Regions from separate parts of the Luteibacter aegosomaticola genome, predicted to be linked through region 4. Evidence: predicted binding sites of a transcription regulator. Region 4 holds the regulator's gene; each other region holds the start of a gene.
The links. The regulator FliA, encoded in region 4, starts transcription of late flagellar genes. The targets are predictions, from matches to a motif close to TAAAGTTTNNCNNNCNNNGGCCGATAA.
Positions count from the first base shown of each region.

Region 1 (3,901 bases), 190 kb from region 4:
ATCGGCTTGCCGACGTTGTCGTTGGTGAACTCCTGCATCTTGCGGGCGCCGGCCGAGTTCAGCGTGACGCTGACGTTCGGGCTGCCGTTCTGCTGATCGCGGCCGGAGGTCGCGGTAACCAGCTCATCGCCGCTGGCGATGATCTTCTTGCTGAGCAGGTACGGCTGGTGGTCGCGGCCGAAGTACAGCTTGGCATCCGGCGGGACGCTACCCGAGCGGGCCGCTTCCATCGCCTGCTGCGGGGTGTAGAGGCCCGCGCGGTACTGCAGCGTGGCCACGGCGCCAATGATCTTCTTGGCCTCGGCCGTGTCCTGCACGCCCGCGAGATCCACGACGATCTGGTTGGCACCCTGCTGCTGGATCAGCGGCTCGGACACGCCGAGCTGGTTGACGCGCTGGCGCAGCGTGGTGACGTTCTGGGTGATCATGCCCTGCGACAGTTCGCGCAGCTTGGCCGGCTTCACGCTGGCGGTCAGCACGAAGCTGTTGCCGCTCGAGGCGCCGTCGGTCACCAGCAGGTCGGGATAGTCGGCGCCGATGAGCGAGGCGGCCTTCTGCCGATCGGCATCGGAGCGCAGCACCATGTTCACGCCCTGGCCGCGCGCGTTGCGCGTGACCGAGTCGTACTGCACGCCCTTGTCGTGCAGCAGCGCGCGAATGTCATCGGTGTAGCGGTTTTCCTGGGAATCGATGACCGCGGTCTGGTCCACTTCCATCAGGAAGTGCACGCCGCCCTGCAGGTCGAGACCCAGCGGCATCGAGTTGGCGTTGATGGAGCGCAGCCAGGACGGCACGGTGGAGGCAAGGTTCAGCGCCACCGTGTAGTTGTCGCCCAGGCCCACGCGCAGAGCCTCGGAGGCCTTGGCCTGGTCATCGACGCTGCCGAAGCGCGCCAGCAGGCGGCCATCCTTTTCGTTCACATCGACGGCGCTCGCCGGCACCTTGGCGGTGGCCAGCAACGCATCGACCTTGGTCTTCAGGGTGGCGTCGACGGCCGCGCCGCGGTTACCCGAGATCTGCACCGCCGGCTGCGGACGGAAGACGTTGGGCAGCGCGTAAACGATGCCAACGAGCAACACGATCACAACCAGCGCGTACTTCCAGCGTGGAAAATCACTCATGCCTTACATTCCGTGAGAGCGACCGCAAGGCGGCCGCGGCTGTCGCGTCTGAGAGAAAACTCAGTTCTTCTTGAGGCTGCCCTTCGGCAGCACCTGGGTGACAGCGCCCTTCTGCATCTGGACGACCACGCCCGGGGCGATCTCGACCTTGACGAAGGCATCGCCCACTTCCTCGATGCGGCCGGCCAGACCACCGTTCATGACCACCTCATCGCCCTTGGCGAGGGCGGACAGGAGGGCGCGATGCTCCTTCTGACGCTTCATCTGCGGGCGGATCATCATGAAATAGAAGATGCCGAACAGCACCGCCATCATGATGAGCGGCGAAAGGCCAAGCGCACCCTGCGGGGCAGCGGCCGGAGCGGCCTGGGCAATGGCGGCGAAGGAGACTGGGCTCATCATAGTTCTCGCAAGTCATGGAACGGCCAAGCAAAAGCAGCCGCTCACGTAAAAAGATCGTGGATTATGCCACGCCCCCCGGCGGCCGTGTACCGCGCCAGCACAAGGCTTTGGGGGCGCAGGCGGCGCCCCGCAAGGCCTTACTGCCCGTCGACCTCGGCCTTGCGGCGCGCGGCGTAGAACGCCGTCACGAAATCGTCGAGCGTCCCCGCCTCGATCGCCCCGCGCAGGCCGGCCATCAGGCGCTGGTAGTGGCGGAGGTTGTGCATGGTGGCCAGCTGGCTGCCCAGGATCTCGTTGCAGCGATCCAGATGGCGCAGATAGGCCCGGCTGAAGCCGTTGGCGCAGGCGTAGCAGTCGCAACCTTCCTCGATCACGCGGGTATCGGTAGCGAACTTCGCGTTACGGATGCGCAACGTGCCCTCATCGGTGAACAGGAAGCCGTTCCGGGCGTTACGGGTGGGCATCACGCAGTCGAACATGTCGATGCCGCGGCGCACGGCCTCGACGATGTCTTCCGGCCGGCCAACGCCCATCAGGTAACGCGGGCGATCCTTCGGCAGCAGCGGCAGGGTGAAATCGAGCGTGTGGTTGCGCTCCGCCTCGGGCTCACCGACCGCCAGGCCGCCCACCGCATAACCGTCGAAGCCAATCTCCACCAGCTTCTCGACCGAGCGGCGGCGCAGGTTCTCGTACGTGCTGCCCTGGACGATGCCAAACAGGTTGTTCGGGTTCTTCAGGTCGTTGAAAGCCTGGCGTGAGCGCTCGGCCCAGCGCAGGCTGAGCTCCATCGAATCCGACGCGACCTTCTCGGTGGCCGGGTACGGCGTGCACTCGTCGAAGATCATGGCCACGTCGGAATCCAGCACGGCCTGGATCTGCATGGACACTTCGGGCGACAGGAACACCTTCGAACCATCGACCGGCGAGGCGAACGTGACACCTTCCTCGGTGATCTTGCGCTTATGTGCCAGCGAAAAGACCTGAAAGCCGCCCGAATCCGTAAGGATCGGGCGATCCCAGCCGATGAACTTATGCAGCCCGCCGAACGCGCCAACGATATCCAGGCCCGGGCGTAGGAAAAGATGGAACGTGTTGCCCAGGATGATCTCGGCGCCCGTATCGCGGACGTCGCGCGGGGTCATGGCCTTCACGGAGCCATACGTGCCCACCGGCATGAAGGCGGGGGTTTCCACGGTGCCACGGCCGAAGCGCAGTCGGCCGCGCCGCGCCGCGCCATCGGTGGCGAGGAGTTCGAAAGGGAGGTTGCTCATCCGCCCATTCTACCCCGTCTGGCCTAACCACCCGGCACCTAAAGGTTCCAGAGAATCAGCCGATTCTTACGAGCACACAGGAGTGCGCCCACCACGGACGCGCCCAGGCCCCCGGAGGACCTGCCCTTGATCATCCAGCCGACCAGCCTCGCCGCCCAGCTTTGGGCCGGTGCGGCCGCAGGTACCACAGCAGCCACCACCCAGACCTGGGCGGTCGGCACGCTGCTGTCTGCCCGGTTGCTGGCCCAGATCGATGTGGCCAAGGTCCTCCTTGATATTGGTGGCGTGGCGGTCGAAGCCGATGCCCCGGGCACTTCCCTGCCCCAGCAGTTCCAGGTCCGCGTCATGACCCAGGGGCCGCAGCCGCAGATGGAAGTGGTGCTCGGTAATACCGACGAACGCGTCGCCATGCAGGGCCTGCGCGAGCGCCTGCCCCAGCAGAACGGCTACTCGCAGCTGTTGAGCGTGCTTTCGGCGCTCTCCCGGCGCCCCGTCGCGCGCGTGCTGCCGGAACCCCTGCGCACGGCGCTGGCCACGCTGGAAGCCTCGATCAGCAAGCCGGAAGACCTGGGCACGCCCGAGGGCATGAAGCAGGCGATCGCGAAGAGCGGCGCTTTCCTCGAAGCCCACCTGGCCGAACCTCAGAACGAAGCCCCGGCCGCGGACGATTTCAAGGCTGCGCTGCTTAACCTTCGCCGCGCGCTCACCGATATCCCGCAGACGCGCCAGGCCATGATCCAGGCCCCGTCGCGCCCGTTCACGGATACCCCGCCCCCGCTGGCGCAGCGCGCGCTCGTCGCGCAGCCGCGTGCCGAGGAACTGCGCACGCAGGAAATGCTCGCCGACGAAGAGACCGCGGACGGGCTCGTTTCGCACCTGCGTACCGACGTCCGCGCGGCGGTGTCGCGCGTGGAAATCGGGCAGCTCGAATCACAGCCCCACGCGGGCCTGTGGATGATCGAGATCCCGCTGACCGGTGTCCGCGGCTACGACGTGCTCCAGTTGCGCATCGAGGAAGGCAAGCCCTCCGCGATCGAACCGGAAGGCATGTGGACCGTCGGTTTCGCGATCGATCCGCCGACACTGGGCGCCGTGCAGGGCGAAGTA
Region 1 is NZ_CP095741.1:3,913,237-3,917,137, forward strand. Features, by position in the region: gene secD (protein translocase subunit SecD) at 1-1,121, opposite strand, end outside; gene yajC (preprotein translocase subunit YajC) at 1,182-1,523, opposite strand; gene tgt (tRNA guanosine(34) transglycosylase Tgt) at 1,661-2,794, opposite strand; gene fliK (flagellar hook-length control protein FliK) at 2,921-3,901, shown strand, end outside.
Region 1: fliK (flagellar hook-length control protein FliK) is a predicted target of FliA. The motif match lies at 2,834-2,860, and genes of this name have one in related genera.

Region 2 (3,901 bases), 2.2 Mb from region 4:
ATTCACCGCAAGTACGGCATTCGCGCGCTCGCCGTGCGCAACCTGGAGCAGACGCTCGGGGCCGTGATGCGCGCTTCGCTGCGCCCACGTGTCGCCGAGGTGCGCGAGTCAGGGTGGAAGGACGTGATGGTCCGGCTCTCCGATGAAAGCCGCAAGGCCTACCGTGCGTTCGTCGACATGGATGGCTTCGTCGATTATTTCCGCGGTGCCACGCCCATCGACGTGATCGAACGTATGACCCTGGGCTCGCGCCCGGCACGCCGCCGCAGCATGAAGGGTGTGGAAGACCTGCGCGCGATCCCCTGGGTGTTCTCGTGGACTCAGTGCCGCGCGGTACTCACCGGCTGGTACGGCCTCGGTAGCGCCCTGGACACCGTGGCGAAGGAAAGCGGCGAGGATGTGCTGGCACGCATGGCCCATGAGTGGCCGTTCTTCGCCACCATGCTCGACGACGTCGAGATGGTGCTGGCCAAGGCGGATATCGCGATTGCCGAGGCGTTCTCGGAACTGGCCGGGCCGCTGCACCAGCGGTTCTTCCCGAAGATCCGCGAGGAGTTCGAGCGCACGGTGCGCTGGGTGCTGAAGCTGAAGGGGGCGGACGAACTGCTCCAGCGCGAGCCGCGCCTGGCCACCTCCATTCGCCTGCGCAACCCGTATGTCGACCCGATGAGCCTGCTCCAGGTCGATCTGCTCAAGCGCTGGCGCGCCACCGGCGGCAAGGACGACGCGCTGCTCAGTGCCCTGGTGGCCTGCGTCAATGGCGTTTCGCAGGGCCTGCAGAACACCGGTTAACCCTACGCACCAGTTGCCCGGTTGCCGGCTTGTCGGGTTGCATTGCTGGGTCACTGGGTCGCCGGGTCGCCGGGTTGCATTGTTGGGTCGCTGGGTCGCCCGTAGGAGCCCACCCTGTGGGCGACATCTTTCGCGATAACGCCGCAGGCCCTGTGGCTCTTTCGCGAACGGCGTCGCCCACAGGGTGGGCTCCTACGCGAACGGCGTCGCCCACAGGGTGGGCTCCTATATGTGTGCGATACGCATCCGCGCGCGATACGCGTCTCACGGCGCCATGCGATTAAAGCTGGGTAAAACCTTGCCGAAAACGGGTTTACATGCCCGAAATTTGCGGGCCCTCAGCTTTCCGCAGGCTCATCATGAAAGACACCCTCAGTCGTGCCCGCTGGCGCGGCCTCAGCGTGGGCGCACGCCTCACGCTTTTGGTCGTGGCCATCGTTTCCCTAGGTATTGCGCTGCTGACCGTGCTCGTTACCACGAAGGTCTCACGTGAACTGGAGACCCGCTCGCGTGATGACCTCGGTCGCGGCAGCCAGTCCATCATCGCCATGGTGAATACCTTCAGCGGCGCCTTGCTGGCGGAATCCGATCGCTTCCTCGCCGTCTTCGAAACCTATTTCCCCGCCGAAAAGCTCGCCACCGACACCATGCACCGGGTGAAGATGGGTGACCGCACCGTGCCGACGATGTCGCTCGGTGGCAAGCCGATCAATGGCGATTTCACGGTCGTGGACGAGTTTTCCGACCGCGCGCACGTCGTGGCCACGATGTTCGTCCGCGATGGCCAGGACTTCATCCGCGTCACCACGTCGCTGAAGAAGCAGGATGGTTCGCGTGCCGTCGGCACCTCGATCGACCACGCCCACCCCGCCTTCCCCCTGCTGCTGTCCGGCAAGGGCTACGGCGGCCCGGCCATTCTCTTCGACAAGCCCTACATCACGCGGTACGAGCCCATCCGCGATGCCGCCGGCAACGTGATCGGCGCGTGGTTCGTCGGCGTGGAAATCAGCAAGGAAATGGACGCGCTGCGCCAACAGATCTCGTCCATCCGCATTGGCGAGACGGGGCACTATTCGGTGCTCGACGCGAGCGCCGGCAAGCGTTATGGCTCGTATATCGTCGACCCTGCGCTCGCCGATCCTGCCGCGAAGGCCGACGGTGCCGCGCTCAAGGTGCTGGGCGTGGATGGCAAGCCGGTGTACGCGCCGATGCTCACCGGCGGCAAGGGCGAGGCGCGCTATCGCATGGTGATGGATGGCAACGAGGTCGAACGGCTTGCGGTCTTTGCTACCGATCCGTCATGGCACTGGATGGTCGCAGGCACGGTCGATACCGATGAACTGTATGCGCCTGTGCGCCACCTGCGAAACGCGGCCATCATCAGCAGCGTCGTGATCATCGCCGTGCTTTGCGTGCTGTTGTTCATTGCCATCCGTGTGCGGATCACGCGTCCGCTATCGGCGGCAGTGCAGGCGGCCAGCCGCCTGGCCGAAGGCGACCTCACGGCCCGCCTTGGCTCAACCCGTGGCGACGAGATCGGCCAGCTCATGAACGCCATCGACGGGATCGGCGATGGGCTGGGTTCGATCGCCCTTTCGGTACGTCGCGCCACCGGCAGCATGACCAGCAGCACCTCGGAGATCGCGGCGGGTAATACCGATCTTTCCATGCGTACGGAGCGCCAGGCCGCCGAGCTGCAGATGACCGCCGCCAGCCTCGACCTGCTCACCCGCACGGTACGTGACAACGCCGACAACGCCTCGCGCGCGAGCGAACTGGCGGAGGGTGCGAGCGTGGCCGTGCAGCAGGAAGCCGGCGCGATGGCGGAGGCGGTGGCCTCGATGAACGGTATCCAGGCCTCGGCGCAGCGCATCGCTGACGTCATCGGGATCATCAACGGCATCGCGTTCCAGACGAACATCCTGGCGTTGAACGCGGCCGTGGAAGCGGCGCGCGCCGGCGAGCAGGGTAGGGGCTTTGCGGTGGTGGCGGAAGAGGTGCGCAACCTGGCGCAGCGCAGCGCCACGGCGGCGAAGGAGATTGAAGCGCTGATCACTGAATCCGTTGCGCAGGTGGACGCGGGCCATGGCCTGGTCACCGAAGCGGGCCACAACATGCAGGCGGTCATCGGGCGCATCCGCGACGTGGCGGACCTCATGGGCGATATCAGCCGCGCATCGACCGATCAGTCCGACCAGATCGGCAGGATTAACCAGGCTGTCGCGCGGATGGACGATTCCACCCAGCAGAATTCGGCCCTGGTCGAAGAAGCCGCGGCAGCGGCGAAGAGCCTGGAGGACCAGGCGGCCGAGCTGGCGCGCGTGGTGGAAGTGTTCCGCCTTTAATTGGCGTTGAGGTACATCGATCGCGTGCAAGCACACTCCTACAAAAACACCGCAGATCTCTTGTAGGAGCGCGCTTGCGCGCGATAAGCCAACGAAGCGAGGCAGCCGCGAGGGCAATCAGCCCTCGAGCTCCTCCCATCGTGCGAACGCCGTATCAAGCTCAGCCTGCAACTTCGCCAGCTCATCGTTGGCCCGCGTAATCGCCGCGGCATCCTGCTGGTAATACTTCGGATCGTTCATCGCTTCGGTGCGCTTTGCGATCGCGGTCTCCAGCTCTTCAAGCTTCGCCGGCAGCAAATCCAGCTCGCGCTGCTCCTTGAACGAGAGCTTCTTCTTCGCCGGGGCAGGTGCCGCAGCAGGTGCCGGCGCGGGTGCTGCCACGGGCTTCGCCGTCGCAGCCGCCGCGGCCTTCGCTGCCGCGACCACCGGCTTCTGCCGCAGCCAGTCGCTATAGCCGCCGATGTACTCGCCGATCTCGCCCTCGCCTTCGAGCACGAGCGTGCTGGTCACGACGTTATCGATGAAGTCACGGTCGTGGGACACGAGCAACAACGTACCGGTGTACTCGCCGAGCAGCTCTTCGAGCAGCTCCAGCGTTTCCACATCGAGGTCGTTGGTCGGTTCGTCCATCACCAGCAGGTTGGATGGCTGGGCAAACAGCTTGGCCAGCAACAGGCGATTGCGCTCACCGCCGGAGAGGCGGGTGATCGGCGCGCGGGCGCGCTCCGGCGAGAACAGAAAGTCCTGCAGGTAACCGATGATGT
Region 2 is NZ_CP095741.1:858,382-862,282, forward strand. Features, by position in the region: gene ppc (phosphoenolpyruvate carboxylase) at 1-792, shown strand, start outside; gene L2Y96_RS03765 (methyl-accepting chemotaxis protein) at 1,152-3,137, shown strand; gene L2Y96_RS03770 (ATP-binding cassette domain-containing protein) at 3,255-3,901, opposite strand, start outside.
Region 2: L2Y96_RS03765 (methyl-accepting chemotaxis protein) is a predicted target of FliA. The motif match lies at 1,074-1,100, and genes of this name have one in related genera.

Region 3 (3,901 bases), 2.1 Mb from region 4:
AGCTGCGTATCGCTGATGGCTTCGGCGGGCAGGGCGGTGGAGCCCAGCGAGTTCTTGTCGTTGGTGACGTCGAACTCGTTGTAGTAGTAACGGTTCTCCGCGGGGCTGGCGCCGCCGATCGAGACAAAGCCCGTGTTGTGCTGGTCGAAGCGCACGCTGGAGTCCAGGCGCGCCACGCTTTCCGGGCTGCGGTCGACGGGCAGGGCATCGATGAGCTTGTAGTTGTAGCTGGTGGTGAGTTCGGGCGTGCTGACGTCGATCGGCGTCACCGTGGTGGACATCGTCGTGGCCTGCACCGTCACGGCGCCGAGGTCGCTGGCGTTCACGCTGGAAGCCGCGCTGGCCGCGGCGGCACCCAGTTCGGGCACGGCGGCATTACGGTTCGGGTTCACCAGCACGCTGGACTGGCCGAGCGCCTGGCCATCGCGCACCAGGCTGACCTGGTACTCACCGGGGTTCAGGCCGGTGAGGGAGTAGCGGCCGTCGGCGTCCGGCGTGATGTCCTTGCTGAAGCCGGTGGCGCGGCTGGCGACGTTCACCGTCACCCCCGCACCGGCGGCTTCATGGCCGTACAGGCCGCCGGTCAGCGACTGCGCCAGGGCGCCTTGCGCGCAGGCCAGCAGCACCGACGCCGCAAGCACCCGGCGCACGAGCCGGCCCGTGGTCAAACCTTCCCCTATGCCGCGCGTTTCCGCACGACAGACACCGTTGCGCTTGCTCATCGTTGATTAACTCCCCGCTAGATGAAATCAGCCATGCCTCGTGGCGGCACCCACGACACCGAGCTGCCCGTGTTCCACCAGCCACACCGGGACGCGCTCCAGGAAGGGGCGCATGACGCCCTTGTTGAAGAAACGCTCGCGGAAACGGCTGGTTAAAAGAAAATCGCGAAGGTGCGGCAGCACGCCGCCCGCGAGGAACACACCCCCGTGTGCTCCGTACAACATCGCCAGGTCGGCGGTGAAACCACCGAGCACGGCGCAGAAAACATCGAGTGCTTCGCGCGCGGCGGGGTCGCTGCCGGCGATACCGGCGGCGCTCACCGCATCGGGCGTGGCCAGCGTGGCCTCGCGCCCGTCGAGTTCAGAGATCGCGCGATAGGTGGCAAGCAAGCCGGGGCCGGAGACGATCGCTTCCACCGAGACGTACGGCCGAGTGCGCGCGAGGACGCGCAGGATCGCGATCTCGCGCTCGTCGCCCGGCGCGAGGGCGATCTGCCCGGCCTCGGTGGTCAGCACCTGCGCGCGCGGCGTACCTGGCAGCAGCACGGCCGAACCCAGGCCCGTACCCGGGCCCATGACCACCACCGGGCCAGGTGCGCCTTCCCTGGCGCCGGGCAACAGGGTGGTGCACTGGTCGCGGTCGATGAACTGGCTGGCGTAGGCCACGGCTTCGAAGTCGTTGATGACCTCGAGCGTGGGCGTGCCGGTGCTGGCGCGAAGACGGGAAAGACTGACCGGCCAGGGCAGGTTGCTGTTGGCTACGTTGTCATCGAGCACGTAGCCCGCGATGGCAATGGCGCAACGCTCGACGCCCTGGGGCGCGAGATGGGCCTGGGCGGCAAGGAAATCCTGGAGGATGGCATCGAGGCTGGCCCACTCGGCGCCGGCATAGCGCCCCTCGGCCAGGATGCGGACCGGCCGGCGCGGATCGGGCTGCCCGATGACCAGCGCGACGCGGGCATGCGTACCGCCGACATCGGCGGCCAGCACCGGACGGGGCACCGGCGCGATTTGCGCCACCACTGGCTGGTTGACCCACTGCCCCATACCCACCCCACGCTAGGAAAGCCACCCGAGTCTTCCCCGTGCGTGACAACGTTGTCAATAAACAACGTATTCACCAGTGAATAAACACGAAATATCACAATCTATTCCGTTGATTATCATAATCACGATTCGGCCATTCCTGCGCCCTCTCATTTCTTCGTGGGTCCCTCATTCCCCTGCAGGAGCGTTGTGCTCTCGCCGCATTCGTTGCCTAAAGCTTTCACGCCAAGGGCCGATAAGCCATCCGAACGACCCCCCGGGCTTGGTATAACGATGGCGAAGAAACCCTCCCAAGACGCAACCCCGGCGCCCCTGGCGCTGGAAGCGGACCTGCGTATCGGCGCGGCGCCTGCGCTGCGCGATACCCTGCTGACGGCGCTCAACGCCGGCGCGGCCATCCAGCTCGATGGCTCGGCGGTAGCCCAGGTGGATGCGGCTGCCCTGCAGGTGCTTGCGGCGTTCAGCCGTGACGCCCGCGCGGCCAGCGTGCCGGTGGCCTGGGTGGGTGCCAGCGATACCCTTCGCCGTAATGTCACGGTGCTGGGGCTTCATGCATTGATTGAACTGCCGGCGCAAGCTGGCGTGAACTGAAGGTAGATCACACCGATGGCAAAGATTCTTGCGGTAGACGATTCGGCCTCCATGCGCAGCATGGTCGCTTTCACCCTGCGTGGCGCCGGCCATGACGTCGAAGAGGCCGATAACGGCCGCGCGGCGCTGGACCAGGCGGGCGTGCACAAGTTCGACCTCGTCCTTGCCGACGTGAACATGCCGGTGATGGACGGCATCTCGATGGTGCGCGAAATGCGCACGATGGCCGGCTACAGCGGCGTGCCCATCCTCATGCTGACCACCGAGTCGGACACGAACAAGAAGATGGAAGGCAAGGCTGCCGGCGCCACCGGCTGGCTGGTGAAGCCGTTCGATCCCGACCAGCTGCTGGCGACTGTCGCCCGCGTGCTCGGTTAATCCACTGATCCAAGCGTTCCGGTTTATTCCAGGGTTTACCCATGTCCAAAGTCGATCTGGCGCAATTCCACAAGGCCTTCCATGAAGAGAGCCTCGACGGCCTCGACGCCATGGAACAGGCGCTCCTTGCGCTCGACGAAGGCGCGGAAGACCCGGAACTGATCAACGTCGTGTTCCGCGCCGCCCACTCGATCAAGGGCGGCGCGGCCACGTTCGGTTTCACCGACGTTGCCGCGTTCACCCACGTCGCCGAAAACCTGATGGACGAGGTCCGTAGCGGCCGCCGTCCGATGGAAAAGGCCGTGGTGGAACTGCTGCTGCGTTCGGGCGACATCATCCGCGACATGCTCTCGCTGCAGATGGCTGGTCAGCCCGGTGCCTCGGCGGAGAGCCAGGCGCTGCTCGGCGAACTCTCGGCCATGGTGTCGGGCGGTTCCGCCGCGCCGGCCGCGGCCGCGAAGGCTGCCGCGCCCGCGGAGACCATCGAAGGCTGGGACATCGCGTTCCGCCCGTTCGATTACCTGCTCAAGACCGGCAACGACCCGGCGCGCATGTTCCGCGAGCTCGAGGCCATGGGCCCGCTCACGGTCAGCGCCGATCTGTCGAAGCTGCCGCCGCTGGCGGATATGGACCCGTCGTCCTCGTACCTTGCCTACACGCTGGGCCTCGCCGCGGGCGCCAAGCGCGCCGCCGTCGAAGGCGTGTTCGATTGGGTCGATGGCGATTGCGACCTCACGATTACCCCGCGTGTCGCGGCGCCGGCCCCCGTGGCCGCTGCCGTGGCCGCACCGGCTGCACCCGCCGCGCCGCGCGCCGTGCGCGATGTAGCCGCCAACAGCGAGGCCAGCTCGGTCCGCGTTGGCATTGAAAAGATCGATACGCTGATCAACCTGGTCGGCGAGCTGGTCATCACCCAATCGATGCTCAGCCAGTTCCACGATGGCGTGGATGCCTCGCAGCTGGAAATGCTGCGCCAGGGCCTCGCCCAGCTCGGCCGCCACACGCGTGAGCTGCAGGAAAGCGTGATGAGCATCCGCATGCTGCCGATCAGCACGGTGTTCAACCGCTTCCCGCGCCTGGTGCGTGACCTCGCGCAGAAGCTCGACAAGAAGGTCGTGCTCGACCTGCGCGGCGAGACCACCGAACTCGACAAGACCGTGCTC
Region 3 is NZ_CP095741.1:1,636,280-1,640,180, forward strand. Features, by position in the region: gene L2Y96_RS07165 (TonB-dependent receptor) at 1-722, opposite strand, end outside; gene glk (glucokinase) at 750-1,769, opposite strand; gene L2Y96_RS07175 (STAS domain-containing protein) at 2,043-2,360, shown strand; gene L2Y96_RS07180 (response regulator) at 2,376-2,738, shown strand; gene L2Y96_RS07185 (chemotaxis protein CheA) at 2,780-3,901, shown strand, end outside.
Region 3: L2Y96_RS07175 (STAS domain-containing protein) is a predicted target of FliA. The motif match lies at 1,982-2,008, and genes of this name have one in related genera.

Region 4 (3,901 bases):
GCTCAAGCAGCGCAACGACGAGCCCGATGACGCCATACTTGCCGATCGTTTCGGCTTTGCGCCATCCACCACGGCCATGGCGTAATCGCAGGATCCGACGAACGTGACCCAGGCAACCGCAACCGCAACCGCAACCGCAACCTCTTATTCGGCAGTGAATTCCTTCATGACCACACCCGTCGACAACTCCCAGGCCGCCAGTCTTAACTGGCTCGCCGACCGCAGGCCCACGCGCAGCATCGCGATCGCGGGTGGCAAGGGCGGCGTCGGCAAGACCACGGTGGCCGTGAACCTCGGCATGGCCCTGGCCATGGGTGGCCGTGATGTCCTGCTGCTCGATGCCGATCTGGGCATGGCCAACATCGATGTGCTGCTCGGCCTTCAGCCGACGCGCCATCTGGGCCACATGCTGGAAGGCGCCTGCGGCATCGAGGACCTGATCCTCCAGGCGGCCCACGGCCTGAAGGTCATCCCGGCCACGTCCGGCACACGCCGCATGGCCCAGCTGCCCAACATTGAGCATGCTGCCGTCATCCGCGCGTTTGACGACTACCCGCTGGCTCCCGAGTACCTCATCGTCGATACCGCCGCCGGCATCTCCGACAGCGTGTCGATGTTTGCCGCCGCGTCGGACGAGGTGGTGGTCGTGGTCTGCGACGAGCCGGCCTCGCTCACCGATGCCTACGCACTCATCAAGGTTCTGTCGCGAGAGTTCGCGGTGAACCGTTTCCGTATCGTGGCCAACATGGTCCGCCACGCGCAGGAAGGCCGCCAGCTGTTCGAGAAGCTTTCGCGGGTGACCAACCGTTTCCTCGATGTCTCCCTCGATTTCATGGGCATGGTGCCGCACGACGAGTACCTGCGCCAGGCGATCCGCCGCCAGTCGGCGGTGGTCGATGCATGGCCCAGCAGCCGTTCGGCAGTCGGATTCAAGAATTTGGCCAGGTCGGTCGATACATGGGGTGAACCCGAACCCCGTGGACAGGGTCGCATCGGCTTTTTTGCCGGGCGTGAGCACGTGGGGGGAGGGCTGCCGTTGTGAGTGTCGCGAGCGAATACCTTGAAATTACTAAGGTTCCGGCCGATCAACTGGTGAAAACGCACGCGCCGCTGGTGCGCCGGATCGCCTATCACCTGATGGGCCGCCTGCCGCCCAGCGTCGATGCGAACGACCTTATGCAGGCCGGGATGATCGGTTTGCTTGAGGCGGCAAGGAATTATTCGCCGACTCGCGCGGCCAGCTTCGAAACCTATGCGGGTATCCGCATACGTGGCGCCATGCTGGATGAACTGCGCAAGACGGATTGGACCCCGCGCAGCGTCCACAGGAAATTGCGCGAGGTGGCTGAGGTAACGAGGCAGATCGAAAATGAGACAGGCGGCGACGCCGACGACGTGGAAGTGATGAAGCGTCTGGGCATCGATGCCATGGAATACAACCAGATCCTGGCGGACGCGGCGAGTGCGCGGTTGTTGAGCCTGACGGCGCCGGAAGGCGACGAAGGTTCCGCGATCGATGTGGCCGACCCGAACGCCGCGGGCCCGGATGGTCTGTTCGAACAGGACGGTTTGCGCCATGCGCTGGCCGATTCGATCGAGGGGCTACCCGAGCGCGAAAAGCTGGTGATGTCGCTGTACTACGATGAAGAACTCAACCTGAAGGAAATCGGTGCGGTGTTGGGAGTAAGCGAATCGCGGGTGTGCCAGATCCATGGCCAGGCCTTGATCCGTCTCCGGGCACGCATGTCGGGTTGGAAAGACAAACACTAAGAACGACGCGGCTGTAAGGCGGAGAACGCTTTGGACAAGAACATGAAAATCCTCGTGGTGGACGATTTCTCCACCATGCGGCGTATCGTCCGCAACCTCCTGGTGGAGCTTGGTTTTACCAACACGCTCATCCAGGAAGCGGAAGATGGCAATGCGGCGCTGGCGCTCCTGCGCTCGCAGCCCATCGACCTGGTGGTCACCGACTGGAACATGCCGAACATGACCGGCATCGACCTGCTGCGTGCCATCCGTGCGGATGCCAGCCTCAAATCCCTGCCGGTGCTTATGGTCACCGCCGAGAACAATCGCGACCAGATCATCGCGGCCGCGCAGAGCGGCGTGAATGGTTACGTCGTGAAGCCGTTCACGGCCGTGACGCTGAAGGAAAAGCTCGACAAGATCTTCGAACGACTCGCCGCGGCAGCGGGCTAAGGGACTGACATGAATACGACGATTACCGCTAGCCAGGACGTGGCTCCCGAGCTGCGCGAGCTTCTCGACGCCGACGACAGCGCCGCCTTCGAACAGGCGCTCGACAAGCTCCTGCGCAGCCGCGAACAGCACCTGTTCCTCGCGCTGGGCCATCTGGCCCGCGACCTGCATGAATCCGCCCGCCGCCTGGCGTCGGATATTTCCAGCGATGGCGTGCCGGGCACCATGAGCGACGCGCGCAAGCACCTGCGCGATGTGCTCGAGATGAGCGCCACCGCCGCGCACCGCACGCTCGATTTCAGCGAGAAGCTGCGCCCGCAGGCTCAGTCGCTGGCGAAGCAGGCCGATGAGCTGCTTGTACTCGACCATGCCGATCCGGCCTTTGCCGCCAACGCCACGTCGCTCGCGGTACGCGTCGGCGATTTCGCGCAGAACTGCGATATCGGCTTCGGCGAAATGGTTGAGGCACAGTCCTGGCAGGATCTCTCCGGCCAGCGCGTCGCCCAGGTCGAATCCTTCATGGCCAAGGTGGAATCGTCGCTCGTGGAGCTGGTGCGCCTGACCGGTTCCCTGGCAGGTGCGAACGCACCGGCCGCCGACAAGGTCAGCCAGGACGAAGTGGATCGCCTCCTCAGCGAATTCGGTTTCTGAGCCCGCCATGAGCGTGGAGCTGGACAACGAGCTGCTCAACGTCTTCCTGATCGAGGCCCGCGAACTGCTCGAGACCCTGGGCGAACAGCTCGTGGATCTCGAGGCCTCGCCGGAAGATAGCGAGCTCCTGAACGCGGTGTTCCGTGCGTTCCATACCGTAAAGGGCGGTGCGGGCTTCCTTGGCCTGAACGCCATGGTGGAACTGTGCCACCGCGCGGAAGATCTCCTGAACGAGGCGCGTAATGGCGCCATCGTGCTCAATGCGGCCCTGATGGACGCGTTGCTGGAGTCGCTCGACCTGCTGAACGACATGATGCGTGCCGCGGATGCAGGAGTGCAGGCTGAGCCCGCACCGCGTTCGTTGCTCGATCGCCTCGTCGTGCCCGGCCGGGCCGCATCGGCGGCACCGGTGGCACTCGCCGTGCCGGTCAGTGCGCCCAAAGCCGCCGCGCCAGCACCGGCCGTCAGCAAGCCCTACGATCCCATCGAAGACGAATTCGAGGCGATGCTGGACGCCGCGCGTACCGAGCGCGCACCGGCACCCGCCACCACGGGCACCATTTCCGATGACGAGTTCGAGTCGCTGCTCGATTCGCTCTACGGCACGGGTGCGCCGGGCGCTGGCGACGCTCCCGTCGCACCGATGGTCGAAGCCGCGCCGGAGCCCGTCGCCGCCGCGCCCGAAAGCAACACCATCAGCGACGACGAATTCGAAGCGCTGCTCGACCAGCTCTACGGCACCGGCGCCCCCAGCGGCGGAACGACAACCGAGCCCTCCGCCCCCGCACCGGCCCCCGCTGTTGTAGGAGCGAGCTCGCTCGCGACCCCCGAAGCCGAAGCCCCCACGGCACCGGCCGCCCCGCAGATCGCCGCTGCCGCCCCAACACCCGCCGCAACCAAGGCCAAACCGGCCCCGGCCTCCGCAGAAAAGCGCCAGCCCGCCGCAGCTGCTGAAACCACGGTCCGCGTCGACACCCACCGCCTCGATAGTCTGGTCGATGCCGCCGGTGAGCTGGTGCTCGTCCGCAACCGTCTGACCAACCTGGCT
Region 4 is NZ_CP095741.1:3,723,612-3,727,512, reverse strand. Features, by position in the region: gene flhF (flagellar biosynthesis GTPase FlhF) at 1-85, shown strand, start outside; gene L2Y96_RS16565 (nucleotide-binding protein) at 167-1,042, shown strand; gene L2Y96_RS16560 (RNA polymerase sigma factor FliA) at 1,039-1,770, shown strand; gene cheY (chemotaxis response regulator CheY) at 1,801-2,202, shown strand; gene L2Y96_RS16550 (protein phosphatase CheZ) at 2,212-2,853, shown strand; gene L2Y96_RS16545 (chemotaxis protein CheA) at 2,861-3,901, shown strand, end outside.